Regions from separate parts of the Desulfosporosinus meridiei DSM 13257 genome, predicted to be linked through region 2. Evidence: riboswitches for the same ligand, from Rfam matches in the RefSeq annotation. Region 2 holds a riboswitch; each other region holds the start of a gene.
What was found. Region 2 has a riboswitch for S-adenosylmethionine ahead of DESMER_RS01520 (homocysteine biosynthesis protein). Riboswitches for the same ligand answer to the same signal wherever they lie in the genome.
Positions count from the first base shown of each region.

Region 1: linked by a shared signal. The riboswitch ahead of DESMER_RS02190 (homocysteine synthase) and the one ahead of DESMER_RS01520 (homocysteine biosynthesis protein) in region 2 are both predicted to bind S-adenosylmethionine.
Region 3: linked by a shared signal. The riboswitch ahead of DESMER_RS03635 (methionine ABC transporter ATP-binding protein) and the one ahead of DESMER_RS01520 (homocysteine biosynthesis protein) in region 2 are both predicted to bind S-adenosylmethionine.

Region 1 covers NC_018515.1:472,035-478,863, reverse strand. Annotated here, with positions in the region: gene DESMER_RS02205 (radical SAM/SPASM domain-containing protein) at 1-936, opposite strand, end outside; gene DESMER_RS02200 (LysR family transcriptional regulator) at 1,006-1,932, opposite strand; gene crcB (fluoride efflux transporter CrcB) at 2,207-2,581, shown strand; SAM riboswitch class I at 2,764-2,870, shown strand; gene DESMER_RS02190 (homocysteine synthase) at 2,939-4,231, shown strand; gene metA (homoserine O-acetyltransferase MetA) at 4,405-5,328, shown strand; gene cooS (anaerobic carbon-monoxide dehydrogenase catalytic subunit) at 5,431-6,829, opposite strand, start outside.
Region 2 covers NC_018515.1:291,454-298,282, reverse strand. Annotated here, with positions in the region: gene DESMER_RS01530 (UPF0280 family protein) at 1-358, opposite strand, end outside; gene DESMER_RS01525 (NIL domain-containing protein) at 359-760, opposite strand; gene DESMER_RS01520 (homocysteine biosynthesis protein) at 765-1,961, opposite strand; SAM riboswitch class I at 2,206-2,336, opposite strand; gene DESMER_RS01510 (peroxiredoxin) at 2,704-3,264, shown strand; gene DESMER_RS24610 (hypothetical protein) at 3,335-3,466, shown strand; gene DESMER_RS01505 (P-II family nitrogen regulator) at 3,709-4,047, shown strand; gene DESMER_RS01500 (ammonium transporter) at 4,065-5,327, opposite strand; gene DESMER_RS01495 (DMT family transporter) at 5,675-6,574, opposite strand.
Region 3 covers NC_018515.1:779,844-786,672, reverse strand. Annotated here, with positions in the region: gene DESMER_RS03650 (6-phosphofructokinase) at 1-465, opposite strand, end outside; gene hisZ (ATP phosphoribosyltransferase regulatory subunit) at 590-1,738, opposite strand; gene DESMER_RS03640 (YerC/YecD family TrpR-related protein) at 1,761-2,066, opposite strand; SAM riboswitch class I at 2,246-2,344, shown strand; gene DESMER_RS03635 (methionine ABC transporter ATP-binding protein) at 2,442-3,467, shown strand; gene DESMER_RS03630 (methionine ABC transporter permease) at 3,457-4,143, shown strand; gene DESMER_RS03625 (MetQ/NlpA family ABC transporter substrate-binding protein) at 4,234-5,085, shown strand; gene DESMER_RS03620 (ATP-binding protein) at 5,166-6,829, opposite strand, start outside.

The DNA of each region.
Region 1 (6,829 bases), 180 kb from region 2:
ATGAACATTATAGCGATATCTCATGAATTCAAGAGAAGTCCAGATTTCAAGCAAGGATTTCTCTTGGAGAGATCCAAAACTATGAGCTTCAATCTGCTTATATCTCCCAAAAACATATTCCGGGTAGGAGTGCAAAAAACGATAACAGGAGGATACATGACCATCCCAACGCACGACGGCACTTTGAGTTTCTATGAATTTGCAGTACCGTTCCGTAGTTATCTCACTTTTCGGCAGGACCACCTCTACCCCTCTGGTCAAACCTGCTATTAAAGCTGCTTGAAAAAACTTATCTACTTCCGTGGACTTTGTAGGACCATAAAGAGTCTCTGAGATCATTTCTTCTCTCATAGGAATAACATGAGAAACAAAAATCCTGGTTACTCCCAATTGTCCCGCTTGTCGAACTGTTTCCACTAAAAAAGGGAGAGTATTCTTCATGACAACAAATTCCCATACTATCTCCGGCCCTCCCTGAGGTCTTTGCTCAGCAATATAACGTGTGCTCTCTAAAATCCCTTGAATATTTTGATGACGAATTGTATCAAATGTATCTACATCAGTTGTGTCAATCGACAAAACAATCCTTGCTACTTTATGAGAAACGAGAAAGTCAATCAATTCTGTGTCCAAGGTAGTTCCATTTGTGGTTACAGTCACTTCATACCGGGAAGAGAAAAGTTCTATTGCTTGACGAAAATTATAGGCAATTGTGGGTTCTCCAATTCCGCCAAGGATTACTTCTTTAAGATCCGGGAATTGAGTTGCCTCTTGCGCAATTGAATTCAGCATTTCTTTAGACATGTCTCCCAAAGGTTCCTGCCACTTTTGACGATAACACATTTCACATGACAAATTACATCGGTTGGTCAATTCTAAGTAAAGACGTTCGATAGATGGTGTTGGATGAAAAACTAATTCAACAACATCTTTCATATTTGTCACCCTTCCTCTCTACCACTCTCAGACTTATTCTTATATCCTCAGCAAAAATACCCTGTGGGTTTAAATATCCAGACCTTTCTTTCCGATTTTCTTCCACGAAGTAGCCTCTAGGGCAAATAGGTGTTCCATAAAAGCCTTTATAGCCTCTGAGGCCGTTTCTTGGTCTTTAGACCCGATTAAATAAAAAGAACGGGTTAATCGCTTTCCTTTAATTCTGATTGACTTCAATTCCTTGGCATTCAACTCTTTTTTTACAATACAACGGGAGACTAAGGCGATTCCTAAACCTGCTGTTACAGCCTGTTTAACTGCTTGACCACTTCCAAAAACATAGGTTTTCCTAACCTCTATTCCCCATTCTTTTATAAGCTTATCACTGAACGCACGAGTTCCTGAACCACTTTCTCTAAGAATCCATACTTGGTCTTGGAGATGCTCCGAAGTAACTATAGGGAGCCTTGCCAAAGGATGTTGATTAGGTACTACTAAAATAATTTCATCCTCCATGATTGGACGAATCATAATATCTGAATTATCGACTTCTCCTTCGACAAGAGCAATGTCTAAATAGTTTTCTTGTACTGCATGAATTATCTCTTGCGTATTAGCAATAGCGGTATCAATCTCTACTTTTGGATATCTGGCTGCAAATTCTGCCACTACAGAGGGTAGAATATATTCTCCAATGGTATAACTCGCTCCAACCCTTAAATCCCCTGTAACCACATTCGATAACTGCTTGATTTCCTGTTTGGCCTTATCCTGCAAAAGCAATATTTGCTTTGCATATCCATAGTAAATTTCACCGGACTGCGTAAGGGTTAAATGCTTCGATGTATTATCTATAAGCTTTGAGCCTAATTCCTCTTCTAAACTTTGAATCTGAGAATTCACATCCGGGTGAGTTAAATAAAGTTCTTCAGCTGCAAGAGAAGAATGTTTGTTCTCAACTATAGTAACGAAAATTCTCAATGGATCAATAATCACGATTACACCCTCTTATTTTTAAAACTGTTTAATTTATGCCAAAACTTTTATTTTGTAGTTTTTGTATAATAATACTTCTTTTCTCAAAATTTCACAACGTCAGCCAACTTACACAGACCATCTAACCTTGACGTTTGAAACTATTCAGGCTTTAACTCCTTGTGGTTAACACTCAACCAATATATTATTATATATAAGATTCTAGTTGATTCCCTTTACTGATCTAAATTTTTATTCGTTGATCCTAAATTTTCAGAATTAGAGGTTGAAAACAATGCAAACTGCCTTAGTCATTGCTGTGGGAGGGGCTCTCGGTGCCCTCTCCCGCTATAGTCTTGGAGTATGGATCTCCAACAAATGGAATAGCAGCTTTCCCCTGCACACCTTTCTTATAAATATCTCGGGAGCCTTTCTCCTGGGTTTCTTGCATATATTATTTGTTGAACGACTTAATGTAAGTCCTTTCTGGCGTTTGGGAATTGGTGTTGGTTTTTTGGGGGCCTTTACCACTTTCTCCACATTTGGTTTTGAAGTAATTTCCTTACTTGAAGGGGGAAGTTTAATCACAGCCGGATTGTATGTCATACTCAGCATTGTCGTTGGTTTTTCCGGAGTTGCTTTAGGAGTAAACCTAGCTCGTTTATTCTAAGCCCTTCTAGACTCGGAAGCGATCCTCTTGGCTGAATTTCCGTGTCTACAGTTCAGTCTGTGCCTAGCTTGCCTTTCTCAATAATTTTTTGTCACAAATTGGCAGACAGCCCTCTGTTGACACGAATTATTTTTTGTTTTATAGTAAGCTATATTCCAAGTAAGACAATTAAATATTGAATTCTCTTATCAAGAGTGGCGGAGGGACTGGCCCGATGATGCCCGGCAACCGATAGCGTAAGCTATAAGGTGCTAATTCCAGCAGAACCTTAGGTTCTGAGAGATGAGAGTAGCGTGTAAATAATATACGACCGCTTCTCTTGAAGTGGTCGTTTCTATTTATTAAGGAGGAGTTAGCATGACTGAAAAACGACAACTGGGTATCGAAACAATTTCCTTACATGGAGGGCAAAGCCCTGATTCCGCCACAAATTCGAGGGCTGTTCCAATCTACCAGACATCTTCCTTTGTCTTCAATGACACTGATCATGCAGCCAATTTATTTGCTCTCAAAGAATCCGGCAATATTTACACTCGAATTACGAATCCTACCCAAGATGTTTTCGAACAACGCCTAGCTCTTCTGGAAGGAGGTATCGGCGCTCTCGCTACTGCTTCCGGCCAAGCTGCAATTACCTATGCCCTTTTAAATATTGTTCAAGCCGGAGACGAGATAGTTGCTTCCAGCTCTCTTTACGGCGGTACTTTCACGTTGTTCAACTACACATTCGCCAAACTGGGCATCAAGGTTCATTTCGTAGATGTTGACAAACCGGAGGAATATCGCTCAAAAATCACGGCTAAAACCAAGGCTCTATATACTGAAACCATCGGGAATCCGCTTATTAACATTGCGGATCTAGAGATAATTTCCGATATCGCTCACGAGAACGGCATTCCCCTAATTGTTGACAACACCTTTGCCTCACCTTATTTATGTCGCCCCATCGAACACGGAGCAGACATTGTAGTTCATTCAGCAACAAAATTTATTGGCGGACACGGTACTTCAATCGGAGGAGCGATTATCGACTCCGGAAAATTCAACTGGAACAACGGAAAGTTCCCGGGGCTTAGCCAACCCGATCCCAGTTACCACGATATTGTCTTTACAGAAGCCTGTGGAAATGCCGCTTATATTACAAAGGCTAGAGTCTCCCTGCTTAGAGATACAGGAGCCTGCCTCTCTCCCTTTAACGCCTTCCTATTCCTGCAAGGATTAGAAACGCTTCCCTTGCGTATGGAACGTCATGTTGAAAACGCCCAAAAAGTAGCAGAATTCTTAGATCAGCATGAATTAGTAACTTGGGTGAACTATCCTGGTCTTAAAAAGAGCCCCTACCATACACTTGCTAAAAAATATCTACCCAGAGGGTCGGGATCAATCTTTACCTTCGGCCTCAAAGGCGGCCTTAACGAAGGAAAAAAATTCATTAACAACCTTCAACTCTTCTCTCACTTAGCTAATATCGGGGATGCTAAATCCTTAGTCATTCATCCGGCCAGCACCACTCATCAACAGCTTGATGAAGAATCCCAACGCAGCGCAGGGGTCTCACCGGATATGATCAGACTGTCCATTGGAATCGAGACAATTGCTGACCTGTTGGATGATTTAGATCAGGCCCTCCTGGCAAGTCAGCGTCCCTAACACTTTGCCCTTAGGAAAGTCCCAGCAACTTGGGGCACGCAACTTAGAAACGATCCTTTTATTTACTAGAAGGTTTTGATCTTTTTCTAATATAAATTGCGCCAACCGCTGATGGGATAGTTATTAAGCTTTGAACTTCCCCATCAACCCTCGCGCCTGAAAGGAGTTATCTTATGCCTATCAAAATACCTGAGAATCTGCCGGCACTTAATATTTTACACCAAGAAAACATCTTCGTCATGGGAGAAGAACGCGCCTTTCACCAAGATATCCGTCCTTTGAAAATTGTAATCCTCAACCTCATGCCTCTTAAACAGGCTACTGAAATACAGCTATTAAGATTACTGGGCAATTCGCCTTTACAAGTAGACATTGTACTTTTGCATATCGAAAGCCATGTCTCTAAAAATACCGCCCAAGAGCATCTAGATTCATTCTATAAAAGTTTTAGTGAGATCAAGGCCCAAAAGTTTGACGGCATGATTATAACCGGAGCACCGGTGGAGCACTTAGACTTTGAGGAGGTAACTTACTGGGAAGAATTCCAAACTATTCTCGACTGGACAACTACTCATGTAACTTCAACGATTCACATTTGCTGGGCAGCTCAGGCCGGTCTATATCATCACTACGGAATTCCTAAGTACCCTCTGGCTGAGAAAATGTTCGGGATCTTCAGGCATAATGTCAACAAAAGCGGCCTAAACGGCATGCAGCTCCTCCGTGGTTTTGATGATGAATTTTATGTTCCCCACTCTCGTCATACAGAAGTTAGGCGCTCAGACCTTGAAGCACACCCTGAATTAGAAATTCTATCAGAATCGAGTGAAGCAGGTCTTTACCTTGTTGTCTCCAAAGATGGACGGCAAGTATTTGTAACAGGGCACTCAGAGTACGATACCTTAACTTTAAAGGAGGAGTACGACCGGGACATCGCCAAGGGGTTATCTATAGCTTTGCCTAAAGCATATTTTCCCAAGGATGACCCCACCAAAACCCCTATTCATAACTGGCGTTCCCATACTAACTTGCTTTTTCAAAACTGGCTGAATTACTACGTCTATCAAGAGACCCCCTACGATTTAGGGGCACGTTAAACAACCTAGAATTAATGCTTATCCCTTTGTCACATCTAAGCTAAAACTCCTCGCCATCGTTTTAACACGAAGTCGAGGAGTTTATTTTACCTGGCCGCTGGGTTAGGAGCTTAACCCCAAACCTTTCCGCTTAGACACTATATGCGCTTCAATATTATTGGCCACTTCTACAGGGTCATCTCCGAGAGCAACCTTTCCTCCGGTCAATCCCTCCACATCTTGGGTCAGTAATTGGACAAGTTGAGGAGCACCGGTGACAAAGGGTGTTGGGGATAGATGAGTATAGGCTCCATAGGCTACTGCAAAAATTCCATCAATGGTCGCTTTCTGCTCCATCCATTCCGGGGCAGTGACCGCAATGGGCAGTTGAGGTACGTCAACATCCAGATGGTCTGCTAATGCCGTAACGAGCATGGAAATTCTCCCTGTATCCGTACATGTTCCGAAGCTTAGCACGGGAGGGATTTTTAAGGCACCGCAAATTTCGCTTAGCCCGGCACCGGCCTGTTTAACAGCATCCATGTTGCACAGCCCCGCGACCTCTAAAGCGTGATTTCCACACCCTCCGGCAACCACCAGGATATCTCTCTTAATCAGTTCTTTAGCCAAGTTGATTGTGTTCCAATCCTGAGGGCCATTTCTTATTGTCGAACAACTGACCAAGGCTACAACACCTTTTATTTTCCCGGCTGCAATCACATCCACAAGCGGATCGAGCTTATTGCCTAGGGCCTCCAAAACAGCTTCAGTGGAAAATCCGGCCATTGCTTTTTGGGTTATTTGCGGAACCTTTGGTGTAACCTTCCCTTTTCGCTTTTTGAAGTTCTCAATAGCAATCTCAATAAGTTGATCAACCATTGTATCCACTTGTTCCGGATGATAGGGGATCTTATGTTGGAGCCCAGGGACACCGATAATTGTACTGACGCTGACCAAGGAAATTTGATATTGCTCGGCATACATGTCTATAGCTGGCGGAGAACAGTTTTCATCCATAGCTAAGACATCCACTGTTCCTGTTGCCAAGAGAGGCTCAATGGTCAGCCAATTCCCCATCATGCCGACAAATACCTCGTCCATGCCAAATCTTTGCACCAGTTCTTGTCCTGTTTCAATAGATCCCACCACTCTAAGTCCTTTAGCGCCGGCTGCTTTCGCTCTTGCTTGAATTTCCGGCATTTTAGCCTTTTGAATGGTGGCAACACCTGGCCAAGGCTGATGCCCATTAAAGACAATGTTGACATAGTCCGGATCCATAATTCCTAAATCAACATTGACCTCATGAGGTTTAGGGGTACCGAACAAGATATCTTGGGTCATTTCCAAACCGATCTGAGCATTATAAATGGTGGCCAAGCCTAAGCGCATTGCTTTAAGGGCCAAAGAAACATGATCCCCATCAACATTAGTCAAGCAGCTGGCAACCGAATTTTGTTCTTCATGGTTAACCCCAGCAGGATAGATATGTAGATCTTTCCATACCTGTTTGCGTTTTTTAGGA
Region 2 (6,829 bases):
CCCTGGATCGTCTAGCAATTGCTTTGCCAACCCATTCTGCTACAGCACCGGCAACTGCAGCCATCGGCCCAACCCCTGCAAGTCGTCCAGCCTCTGCCATAGTTTGAACAATAGGAGGGGCATCTTGAGAAACTGTATAAGGGGTTAGTGACCTCACGAAATCCTCATCTTTTTGAATATAGTCTTCAAGAGGTTTTCGGCAAGCTCGAATGGTTTCTTCGACCCATTTAACTAACTCAGGAGAAAAGCGTTCTTTTCTAATACCAATATCAAGATCAGTCTCATTAATACCGAGCTGAAAATGAACTAAATCCTCCTGGCGGTGCTGCTGCCGATAACTTCGTTCCGTATAATTCAATTATAGACGAACCTCCATCGCCCACATTGGGCAGACTTTCACACAAAGCTGGCAAAAAACACATTGATCCCCATCAAAGCGCACTTCCATAGATGGCCGCTCCATATATAAGGCTCCCGTCGGGCAAACTCCTGTACAAGCTCCACACATGACACATTTATCTTCATTGCGCACGATTTCCTGATTGAGGTTTTGCACTGAAACCCCCAGATCACGCAAATAGTTTAGCCCGTTTTCACTTTGATCTCCCGTAACTTCTAAAATCATTGTACCTTCTTTTTTGGGATTAACATCGGCTTTCACAATATTGACCACTAAATCATAATCCTTTACGAGTCGGTATACAATGGGCTTTACCGAAATATCCGTACCAAAACGCAGCACTATTCTCTTCGGCGACATATAATCAATCCTCCTTTATACTGTGCGCAATAAAGCCATCAGCAGGTGATGGGAGATTTTTAACCGGTTCAGTCAACTGGAAGTCTCCCTTCTTAATCCACCCTTTTAAGGTTGCAGCAATTTCGCGAGCTCTAGGCATGCTAGACAAAGGTGCCGTAGGTACTTCTTTGCCGTTGACAATAATCTTACCACTCTTAAGATCTGCATAGCTGGCATATCCCAGATTTCCCGGTGTAAATGATGGATATGCTTCTCCGTAATCTACAATAGGAGCAAATAGCTCCTCATCTTTTTTAGCAGCGTAGCGAGCAATTTCCTCATTTAAAATTGGGATTGGAATACCAACTCCTACACTAAGTGTTGCCCCATAGCCTAGATAACTTGTACCAACAAGCCAACGCGGGCTCATCTGCTTCAGATCCCCTGTAAGAGCAAGGGTTCCACCTGCACTCCCAAGTTCCTTTCCATCGGCGTCAATCATTGAGGGAAAGTGTTGCGTACCATTCCACGCGACATAACCAATCCCACCGCCAAGGAAAATCTTCGTACCAACTCCGATTGTCTTAAAATGGGGGTCTTTCAATAGAGGGCTAAGTTGCCCTGATGTTGAATAGTTGGCATTCCCCATTTGTGGTTTGATCATTCCCATATAGGTGTAAATCGTGCGATTGGTTAAATTGACAGCGCAATTATAGTTTTGATAACAATTTCGAGGATTAAACAAAATAGCCTCATTGATGTCATCCAGTGTAATGGTTGTTTCAAGGTTTCTGCGCGGATAACAGTCAGTACCATATGCTAAGGCCTTTAGTTGGACAGGTTTGCGAGCAACGAGGTCAGCGATAACATGCCCTCCTCCATATCGAAATTCACCCGGATAATTGCTGTTCAACGGATCGTCTTCGTGCATCTCTGTTGCCCCAATATAAGCGTCAACAGCTGCGATACCCGTATAAGCGGATACTCCGTTCAGCCAAACTTTTTGCATTTTCATTCGTGGTTTTGTGTGTCCAAAACTTAAAAAGGCACCTGAGGAACACATCGGAGCGAATGTGCCAGTAGTTACAACATCAACCTCTTGCGCTGCTTTGGAAAGACCTTTTTCCTCTACAAGAGTAATAAGCTCCTCGGCAGTCACAACCACTGCTTTGCCTTCCCTGATTTTCGAATTAATCTCTGCATACGTTTTTTCAACACTCATGACTCTCCACCTCCAGATTTGTTACGTGTTACCCACTGACTTTAGCCTAAGACTATTTACCAAAATCAGGTTCGAAGTTCAAGTTCGCACCTATCCCTTGGATAAGCTGAACTAAAATATCAAGTGTTTTTGCCTTATGAGGAAAATATTGCTTGCTAATAGGACAATTAGATTAAACTGGTTACTATATAGAAAAGACCTCTTCTGTGATAGAAGAGGTCAAAATCTCGTTTATTCGACACTCCTCTTATCTGCCAGGAAATTAATCCTGCAAGAATTAGCACCATGCTTTGTCCACGCCAGTTTCGTCTTAGCGTGTATTAAGCTGGTTGCCGGGTTTCATAGGGCTAGTCCCTCCACCACTCCGGATAAGAGCATATATTCAACTCATTATGCTGAGTCTAACATTTCACTGATACCCTGTCAATATAATTCTTTACAAGTCTTTATAGTCTTTTGCACGTATTCTTATACAGAATTAATTTATTCGCAGAATTGTAAAATATTTCATAAATAAAACATAATATAATCGACATATTCCTACATATACTAGTGGTAAGTTATTTCATTTTTCTTCATGTAGTTAGTCCTCTTCTTTGATCTCCTTTTTATTTCTAAGGAGATCTCTTTTTGTTTATTGTTTACAATACCGCTGTTAAAAGAAGAGATGATTCCTACAATCATGTCAAGATATACCTCGAGAGCATAAAGTAAATCAAATGTTTTTCGGGGAGGTTTTAGCATGATTTGTCCAGAACAACTAGCACCGGATTTTGAAACAGAGGCATATGTAAGAGGAAAAAAAGTGACCATTCATCTAAATGATTTTATTGGTCAATGGATTCTCCTCATCTTCTATGCCAGTGATTTTACTTTTGTTTGACCGACTGAATTAGCAGCCGTGGCTGCTCAGAAGGAGACACTTCAAAAACTTGGTGTTCAAGTGTTAGCAATTAGCACAGACAGCGTCTATTCTCATAAGATTTTCGCAGAAACATCCCCCTCTGCACGTACGGTTTGGTATCCTTTATTAACAGATCGATCTCATTTCATTTCAAATCAGTACGGAGTCCTCAGAAAAGAATTAGGAATACCCTACAGAGCGACCTTTATCATATCTCCTAGTGGGAAAGTCAAGTATTCTTGTCTCTATCCACCTGAAGTAGGACGCAACATTGAAGAGGTCATTCGCATTATTCAGGGGCTGATTTATGAAGAGATGACTGGCCAAGGAGTTCCAGCCTACTGGAAACCTGGAATGACCGGAATCTTAAAGGATTTTAAATACGTTGGGAAAATCTAATCTGAACTTGGACATAATTATTTATTCATAGGGTATTCTAAACGTATTCCAACGTTAAGGGAGGAATTATATGAACCAGGATCAGTCTCAGCTAATCAAAAGGAAATTCCCCAAACGTGAAGATTTGCCATATAGTCATCAACCGGATCAAGATGGAAGAACTGACTACGGAAAAGATCAGGAAACAACTTATAAGGGTTAAAATTATATTGAATTTCCTATGAATAAAAATGCCAGGAGGTAGGATATGTCAAATAGAACAACAGATAAAGCACAAACTGGGAAACCTGATAGGGGTAAAAACTCCCCTTTTAAGAAAAAAACCCCACAAAGCCGGGCATGAGCCCGGCTTCTGGTTTATAATGATGTAATATAAGAATGCTATCTGATATAATGGAATGGATTAACTGATTTTGTTAAAAATACTTAAATAAAGGTGGTACTATGAAGAAAATTGAAGCTATTATACGACCTGAAAAACTGAATGACGTAAAGGTTGTTCTATCAGACCTTGGTGTAAATGGGATGACCGTCTCTAATGTCTCAGGGTTCGGAAATCAGAAGGGCTATACTCAAATATACCGGGGTCAAGAAATTGTTACTCGACTCTTACCAAAGATAAAGTTGGAAGCTGTAGTTTCATCTAATAAAGTAGATGAAGTTATTGCAGCTATTATCAAAACATCAAAAACAGGTGAATTTGGTGATGGTAAAATTTTTGTGTATGACGTAGCAGATGCTGTCCGCATTCGAACTGGCGAACATGGTGATGCTGCCCTCTAAAATCCAATTAATAGTTCCTATATATAAACATTTTCACTTAATTCAAAATCAGGATAGGCCTTTTCTCTATGCTGAGTTAAATCTAAGCCATTGACTTGCTCCTCATCGCTTGCTCTAAGAGGAGTTATTATGGCAATACCCTTCAAGATAACGAATGTCATTATCCCTACAAATAGATAAGTAGCTATAACTGCAGATAACTGGATTAATACGGGTTCAAAACCACCCCCATTAATCCAACCATTTTTGCCTTGGGGATTAAGGCTTAAGTCGGCAAATATTCCTGTTGCAATGGTGCCCCAAGTCCCTCCAACTCCGTGGATTCCAAAAACATCTAAAGCATCATCATATCCTAATTTTGCTTTTAAAATACTAACTGCTAAATAGCAGATTCCACCTGCAACAAACCCTATAAGTAGTGCACTGACTGTTGAAACATAACCTGCTGCCGGGGTGATAGCCACAAGCGCAGAGATAATCCCACTGACCGCGCCAAAAACTGTAATTTGACGACGATGAAGCCATTCGAGCATAGCCCAGCCAATCATTCCAGCTGCCCCTGCAATTTGTGTTGTACCTAAGGCAAGCACCGCCACACCATTTGCACCCATTGCTCCTCCCGAATTAAATCCAAACCAACCGAACCATAATAGCCCCCCACCAAAGAGAACATTAGGCATATGATGAGGAATGTTCCATTCATACCCAATCTTTAAGCGCTTACCTAAAACATAAGCTGCTACCAAGCCGGATACACCGGAAGCTACTTCCACAACAGTGCCGCCTGCAAAATCAAGCACTCCTAAATTACGCATCCAGCCGCCAACACCCCAGACCCAATGGGCTAAAGGTATATAGACAAATGTGCTCCAGAAAATTATAAAAAGTACAAATGCCGTAAAACGCATGCGCTCTGCAGTTGCTCCACTTATAACTGCCGGAGTGATAATGGCAAACATTAGTTGGAACAAAAAGAATAATAAATGTGGGATAGTTGGAGCATAATCAGGGTTAGGTGAGAGACCAACTCCCTTAAGTCCCAACCAGTCAAGACCACCAATAATATGACCGTAATCTGATCCAAAAGCTAATGAGTAGCCGAATAATACCCAAATTACTGTGACTATCCCCATAGCTGCATAGCTTTGCATCATGATTGAAAGAACGTTTCTTTTTCTAACCATTCCTCCATAGAATAGTGCTAGACCAGGTGTCATCAGAAAAACTAATAGAGTACAAACAACTAGGAATGATATATCCCCAGTATCTAAAGTTGTCATTATGAAACCCCCTTGTCTCAAATATGTACTAATAATAACTATTAACATCAGATTTGTGGCAACTTGTGATCACCATAGCATCAAACAACAGCATAATTCATAGCTTATTTGGATTAGACTATCACCGCCCAAAAGCTATGTACTCGAGAACATAAAGAGGCTCTAAAAAAGCGTTTATATAAAACGCCCTTTTAGAGCCTCTTTGCTCTCTTAATCCTGTACTTGCAAGTAACTTTATTATAGCTTCCCCAGAGAAAAGTGTCTATATGTTTTTAGCCCTTTATTATAATATTCACAAATATGTTTATCCGTTAGCTGAAAAGGCCTTTAAACTTATAACTACAAGTTTATTTTATAAATAACAGAGAAACTCCTCCAAGAGTTATAATCGCTCCAATTATCTCCCTCAAAAAGACTTTTTCTTTAAAAATGAAAATCGACATTGGAATAATAAGTATCGGTGTAATAGAAGTGATCGTTGAAACAATCCCCGTAGGAGCATGTTGAACGGCTAACAGACCTAATGATACTCCTATAAACGGACCGAATAGTGAACCTACTGAGATGTATTTCAAAGCTTCCGTATCTATCATTGCTAAGTATACACTTCTCCATTTTTTCGTTATCGTAATAACAAGAGTAAAGCCAATAATAGCTGCGATAATTCTAATTTGAGTAGCCGCAAAGGGGTTGTAAGAACCCATACCAAACTTGCTAAAAACAAGTCCAAAGGCTTGACCTAAAGCACCAATAAATGCATAGATTATCCCTTTCACAGGATAGGAAAATCCCACCATGTCACTATCTGGGTTTCTCGTTAAAATCACTAAGGCAATCCCACTAACAGTTAGAACCATGCCTGTAATCCCCAGCCAAGAAATTCTTTCCCCCATCATGATAAAACCTGTTATTGCTGTAATCGGTGGGACTGCCGACATAATCAACATTGATAAGCGTGAACCAATCAATACAAACGCTTGAAATAAAAACAAATCACCAATCACAAACCCAATGGTTCCAGAAATAAATAACCAGAACCAAGTTGAACTAGATGCGTCCATGGGAAGCAACAGTCCGCGAGTAAAAAGATTGAAGATTGAAATTAAAAATAGGGCCATTACTAGTCGAATTAAGTTTACAGATATTGACCCCACTCGTTTTCCTGCCGACTCAAATGCAACGGCCGTAATGGTCCAGCATATAGCCGTTACAAGTGCTGCAATTTCCCCTAAGTATGAATGAAACATCTCGCATCCTCTATTCTGCTTGATACAAATAGCTAATCAACCCAGCAATTATAACATGTTTAGTTCTTTGGTGAATACTGAACAATGATATTTAATAAAAACCAAGTAGACTCTAAGTTAAGCCAAGAAGAAAGACCTAACAAAATTCTTTACAACTATTAAATCTAAAATTCTGCCTGATTAGCAAAAAGGCTCGGCAATATTAGCTGCCTAGCCTTTTTGATCGGACTACATTCATTGATAAACTTTATGCTT
Region 3 (6,829 bases), 490 kb from region 2:
ATCCACCGCTGTTTGAAAACCGAAAGTCTGATCAGTAGCCATTAAATCGTTGTCAATGGTTTTAGGAATCCCGATCACTTTAAGGCCCTTATGCACAAATTTCAAAGCGATATTCAAACTCCCATCCCCACCGATGGCTAACAATGCGTCAATCCCTTGTTTCTTAAAATTACGAATCACATTATCTGAACGATCTACAGCTTGATTGACTCCATTTAGTTTGGTTTGATAAGCAAAAGGATTGTCTCTATTCGTAGTACCCAGAATCGTACCTCCTCGAGGTAAAATTCCTGAAACATCCTTCAACGCAAGGGGTACAAAATCCCCTTCTACCGCACCTCGAAAGCCATCTCTAATTCCTAATACTTCTATTCCGTATCCCTGAGCGCTTTTAGCAATTGCCCGAATCACCGCATTAAGTCCAGGGCAGTCTCCTCCACCTGTAAGGACCGCAAGTTTTCGCACTGTTACACCCCATTTTCTAGTGTATTCCTATTAAACTATTATATATCATTACCTACATAATAGTATTCTTTGGTCAGGTGGACATTCCCCTCTAGAGCCTGGGGTAAATTGCCTTATACAAATATTAAACGCGCAAAATCTCTTTGATACTCTTTTGGAGAGCCATTGACTTTGCCTTCTCGTCCCCCAAGACTCCAAGAGACATCTCCACTCGTTTGCCCTGAGCTCTAAGTTCCCGGCACCTACGAATGATTTCCTTAGCATCTGATCCATAAACTAAAATATCTGCACCCTCTACCACCGGAATTGGAAATTGTTCTAACAAATTACCCAGGTGTATAGCAAAACCAGTTGCCGGTTGTGGAACGCCAAAGTCCGCGTATAAATCATCGTAACGTCCCCCTTCTACCACGGGAAAACCTATTCCTGGTACATACCCTTCAAAAACGGCTCCGGTGTAATATGAGAAGCCTCGTAATATACCTAAATCTAAGGATACATTTGCTTGAACTCCAAAATCCTCTAAGTATTGGTAGATCTTTCTTAAGCTTTCTACAGCGTGCTGAATTGCGGGTTGCTCACTCCAACCCAGGACTTCATCGAGAATCTCCTCCCCTCCACGAAAATGGGGCAGGCGAAGTAATAGCTCCTGGACACGTTCTGGTAAACCACTTTGTCTGACACAGCTTTCCACACCAACCATATCTTTACGAGCTAACACCTCTTCCAGCTTAGCTTGCAGCTCTTTTTCAATTCCCGTTTCCAGCATAAGCCCAGCAAAGATACCCATATGTCCCAGGTTAAACTGGTAATTTTTCAAACCTAAGCCAGCCATCGCCTCAACTGCCAGAGCAATCACTTCTGCATCGGCAAGCTCTTGGTCAGACCCCACAAGTTCAACTCCTACTTGTCGAAATTCCCTGTGTCTGACGTTGGAGTTCCGATAAACATCTGCACCATAACATAAGCGTAATGGAAATTCGCCGCCACGCATGCGTGTGCTTACAAGTCGCGCAATAGGTATCGTTAGCTCTGGTCGAAGAGTCAGTATATGCCCTTCCCGGTCAAAGAATTTATATAATGAATCCTCTTGTTCAACATCTGGTTGAACACAAGCAGAATACTCTAGGGTAGGGGTTAATACCTTTTGATACGACCATTGCTTAAATAGCTCTAGAATTCTTTCCTCTAAACCCTCTTGGACTGAGATTTCTTCAGGAAGCAAATCCCGCATCCCTTTTGGAATACGTAAACCTAAATTTGTTCTAAGCATTATGACTCTCCTTCACCTGCACCTATTTTTCACTTTGTTCCTTTAAACGTCGTAATATAAGTTGATATCCGTCTGCTCCAAAATTCAAGCAACGTTTTACCCGGCTTATTGTCGCGGTACTTGCTCCCGTCACTTCCGTAATTGCAGTATAGGTCTCGTTCTTTTGCAACATCTTAGCAACTTCAAGGCGTTGGGCCAGGGCTTTAATCTCTGCAACTGTTGCAATATCTTCAAAGAACCGATAACACTCTTCTTTGTTTTTTAATAGCAGAACTGCTTCAACTAGAGCATCGTTTAAGGGATTCTGTAAACGCTCATCACTTGACACGGCATACCCCTCCTCAGTAAAACAGTAATCACTGTTCTCCTTTAATCTATTAAAGCGTTGCCATATTGTCAAGTTCTTTTCAATAATTTCCTCCAATATCCCTATTGCAAACCTCATCTTCTCTATGCTAATATATAGACATTCCATAGTACACTAATGTAATAAAACCTCATAAAAGACTCTTATTCAGAGTAGGTGGAGGGACTGGCCCGATGAAACCCGGCAACCGGCTTAGATGCACGGTGCTAACTCCTGCAGAGAAATCTGGGAGATAAGAGGAAAACCGAATGGTACTCCGCGGGTTTTCTTCGCGGAGTTTTGTTATGTATAAATACCAGGGAATAAGCGTCCAGAAAGATTGTAGGAGGTGCACATGTGATTCAGATTAAACAACTAGTTAAGAAATACTCGTCCCCTCAGGGACAAGTCATGGCTCTTGATAATGTATCTTTAAACATATTACCCGGAACAATTTATGGCATAATCGGATTGAGCGGCGCCGGAAAAAGCACCCTTGTCCGTTGCTTAAATCTACTTGAGAAACCTTCAAGCGGCAAAATCATTGTTGCCGGGCAAGAATTGACCGCTCTTTCAAGTAAAGAACTTAGGAAAGCGCGCCAGAATATCGGTATGATTTTTCAACACTTCTATCTTCTTCAATCTCGAACAGTATCTGAAAATATTGCCTTCCCTTTAGAAATTGCCGGAGTACCTAAAACTGAGATCTCAATACGGGTTAAAGAGCTTCTTCATCTGGTAGGTCTGGAAGATAAAGCAACGGCTTACCCCGGGCAGTTAAGCGGTGGTCAAAAACAACGAGTCGGTATTGCTCGTGCTCTCGCCACAAAGCCACAAGTTCTTTTGTGCGACGAGGCAACTTCTGCCTTAGACCCACAAACCACCCTTTCCATCTTGAACCTACTTCGTGATATTAATCAAAAACTTGGTTTAACGATCGTTATGATTACTCACGAAATGAAAGTTGTCAAAGAAATCTGTACCCATGTAGCAGTTATTCACGCAGCCCACATCGTGGAAAATGGCCCTGTCGAGTCTGTGTTTATAAAACCTCAGTCGGACATCGCTCGTCAATTTGTCTCGACAGTTTTTCCAAATGAACTTCCCGCGGACCTATTGAAGGAACTGGCAACTCACCCAGACTCAGAAATTGTTCGCATTCAATTCCTTGGCACACGTGCTTCTGATCCAATTATCACTGATTTGCTTAGAACCTGTGAAGTTCGAGCTAACATCCTCTATGGAAGCATCGATCATTTAAGATCCACACTTTTTGGCACATTAACCCTTGAGCTTCAAGGAAGTCCTGAACAACTCAAGGAAGCTCATCACTATTTGACATCCAGAGATTTAAAAGTGGAGGTGATTAAACGTGAGCTTTAATGTGGGAAGTCTTTTCCCTGGTTCAGTAGGGGATCTTCTATTACAGCTGATTATACCTGCTACAGGGGAAACCCTTTATATGGTTTTCGCCTCGACTGTACTCGCTTACCTGATTGGACTACCTTTAGGGATTATTTTGGTCGTCTCATCGCCAGGCCATATTTTACCCAACCCATGGGTAGAGCGAACTTTAGGAACCGTCATCAACATACTCCGTTCTGCTCCATTCATTATTCTATTGGTAGCTTTAATCCCCTTTACCCGCTCAATAATCGGAACTTCTGTTGGCACAACAGCAGCTATCGTTCCGCTTGTGATCTCCACCGCTCCATTTGTCGCCCGTGTAGTGGAAACCTCTCTTAAAGAAGTTCCCTACGGTGTGATCGAGGCAGCACTGTCAATGGGGGCCTCTCCTAAACAAATTATTCAAAAGGTTCTTCTTCCTGAAGCGAAAGCTTCACTGATTCTAGGCGTCGCCATCACGACGATTAGTGTCATCGGTTACACCGCTATGGCCGGTACCGTTGGCGGAGGCGGATTAGGGGACTTAGCCATTCAATATGGCTATAACCGTTTTCGAACCGATGTCATGATTGTCACTGTCATCATTCTCGTCGTGATTGTTCAGATTATACAATCCCTAGGAACAACCCTGGCACGCAAGCTTACTAATTAGGTTCGTGACTACCCAAGTTATCCGGATTCAAGCAACAAGATCTGTCATTCCCAGCTATGGCAAAAACTAAACAAATTGGAGGAGAAAAAAATGTCAAGAATTAAGAACCACCGCTATTTGACCCTTTTAGCCACTGTTTTAGTCACCTTTTCTCTCATACTCTCAGGCTGCGGCAGTAAAACCGAAGCTCCCAAAACCGGATCTGATACACCTTCTGCCAAAGTACTTAAAGTTGGTGCAACCCCAATTCCTCATGCTGAAATCCTAGAATTTATTAAGCCCGCACTGCTCAAAGAAGGTGTCGAACTGGAGATTGTTAGTTACACCGATTATGTCCGCCCTAACTTAGATTTAGATTCTGGAGATATCGACGCAAACTTCTTTCAACATACTCCCTATCTAGACTCTTTTAATGCCGATCATTCCTTAAAGAATGTCTCAATTGCCAACGTTCACATTGAACCAATGGGCGTCTACTCTAAAAAAATATCCAAGCTTGATGAGCTGAAAAACGGAGATACCATTGCCATTCCTAATGACCCCTCAAACGGCGGCCGCGCTCTTGCTCTCCTTTCCAAAGCAGGTATTATCAAACTAAAAGACGGCGTGGGAATTAAGGGAACCGTCAATGATATTCAAGACAACCCAAAACAACTGAAAGTCACTCCTCTTGATGCCCCACAGCTTCCTAGAGTACTCCAAGATCCTAAGATTATTGCTGCAGTAATTAATACCAATTACGCTTTAGAAGGCGGGCTCAACCCTCTTAATGATTCCATCATTATGGAAGACAAAGAATCTCCTTATGCAAATATCCTTGTTGTCAAAGACAGCCGCAAAGACGACCCTGCTTTACAGAAACTTGCTAAAGCTCTGACCTCCCCCGAGGTTAAAAAGTTCATCGAAGACAAATACAAAGGTTCTATTGTTCCAGCATTTTAATGTTTGTTCTGATTATGTAGGGACAGATGCCAGAACCCTCGCGCCTATATTGAAAGCCACCCCGTCTGGGGTGGCTTTTCTTAGTTTATGGGGAATTTCACAATAACAGTTGTACCTGTACCCTGTGAATCAAAATTAATGGAGGCTTTATGACGAACAGCTATGCTTTGGCATATTGCAAGGCCTAGTCCGGTGCCACTTTCTTTAGTAGTTAAGAATGGGGTGCCTAATCTATCAAGGATTTCCGGATCAACTCCACGACCCTGATCTCTGACTTTAAGCACAATGCACTTTTCTTGAACCGAAGAACTTATGGTCAAAGTCGTGCCTGCCGGAGTAGCTTCCAATCCATTTCTGGCCAAGTTCAAAATCAACTGCCTCAGTTCGTTCCCATTTCCAAGAAGATCGGGAACCTCTTCTAATTCAAGGACTATTGTTTTATCTTGATTAAATGCATCTGAGTTTAAAAGAGGTGCCAGGGTTCTCACGATATTGGAAATATTAATAGGCTCGAATTCCACCGACTTATCTCTGGCCAAACTTAAAAAATCAGTTAGGATCAAATTTGCCCGATCTAGTTCATCGGTCATCAGCTGAAAGTAATCGTGATAAGCTGAGGTTTCCTCTTTAGATTGGAGCAACTGTAAAAACCCGCGCACAGTCGTAAGGGGATTTCTAACCTCATGAGCAATGCCGGCAGCCATTTCACCGACCATATTAAGCCTTTCCAAACGTGCTAACTCTCGATCAGCACTCCTTCTGTCTGTAACATCAATTAGCACTTTAAAAACTAACCTCGATCCATCAGCATCAATAAAAGGTTGAGAATAAACCTCATATATGCGACTATCAGAGACCATTTCCCTCCACATTGGGGTAAGATTGTTTAAAATCACCTCAGAAATGCAGTCATGGCAGGGACCCGGCAATCCTACTATTACTTCATAGCAATGCTTGTCGATACATGAACCAAACTTTGCTTGAAAGCTATGGTTAGCATAGCGTATTTTATGATTTTCTTCTTGAAGATAGATTAGCCCCGGAAAACTGTTAAATAGTGAATAAAGGCGGCGATGTTCGTCCTCGATAGCCTTTTCCATCTTTCGTCTTGCCTCAATATTCCGAAGAAAGATTGAGATTCCGCTTGCTGTTGGATAAATACTGACTTCTGTCCATTTTCCTATTGTGTAAGCATAAGTCTCAAACCTAGTTGGAACACCATCATTCATCACTTTTAAACAAGCTTCATTAATTCTTGGATTGGAGTCTTTATGAACTTCCCAGTAATCAGCACCGACAAGATTGCCATCAAGGCCATTGTCCTCCCGAGCTTTAACCATAGCCTGATTAGCATAGGTTATAACCCAATCGCGATTTACTGCTTTAAAACAATCGCCGATACTCTCTAAAATGTTAAACATTTCTTGATTTGCTCTAGCTAATTCGTGTTCAGCATTTTCCTTCTGTCTAATCTCGCTTCGAAGTTGCTCATTGATCCTTTCCAATTCATCGGCACGAAATTTAACTAATTCCTCTAAACTTTCACGATACTGACTTAACTCTCTTTGTTTTAGCTCACTATCTGTAATATCCCAGGTAGAGATAATCCGAAAACGCCCAGATTTCACTGTAACTTCTTGATTATTAATTCGTACCGGAAAAGGACTTCCGTCTTTCTTAACATGCACTGAATTGTAGTAATATCGATCTTCATTATGTATCTTGGCGTCAACTTCTAAGAGAT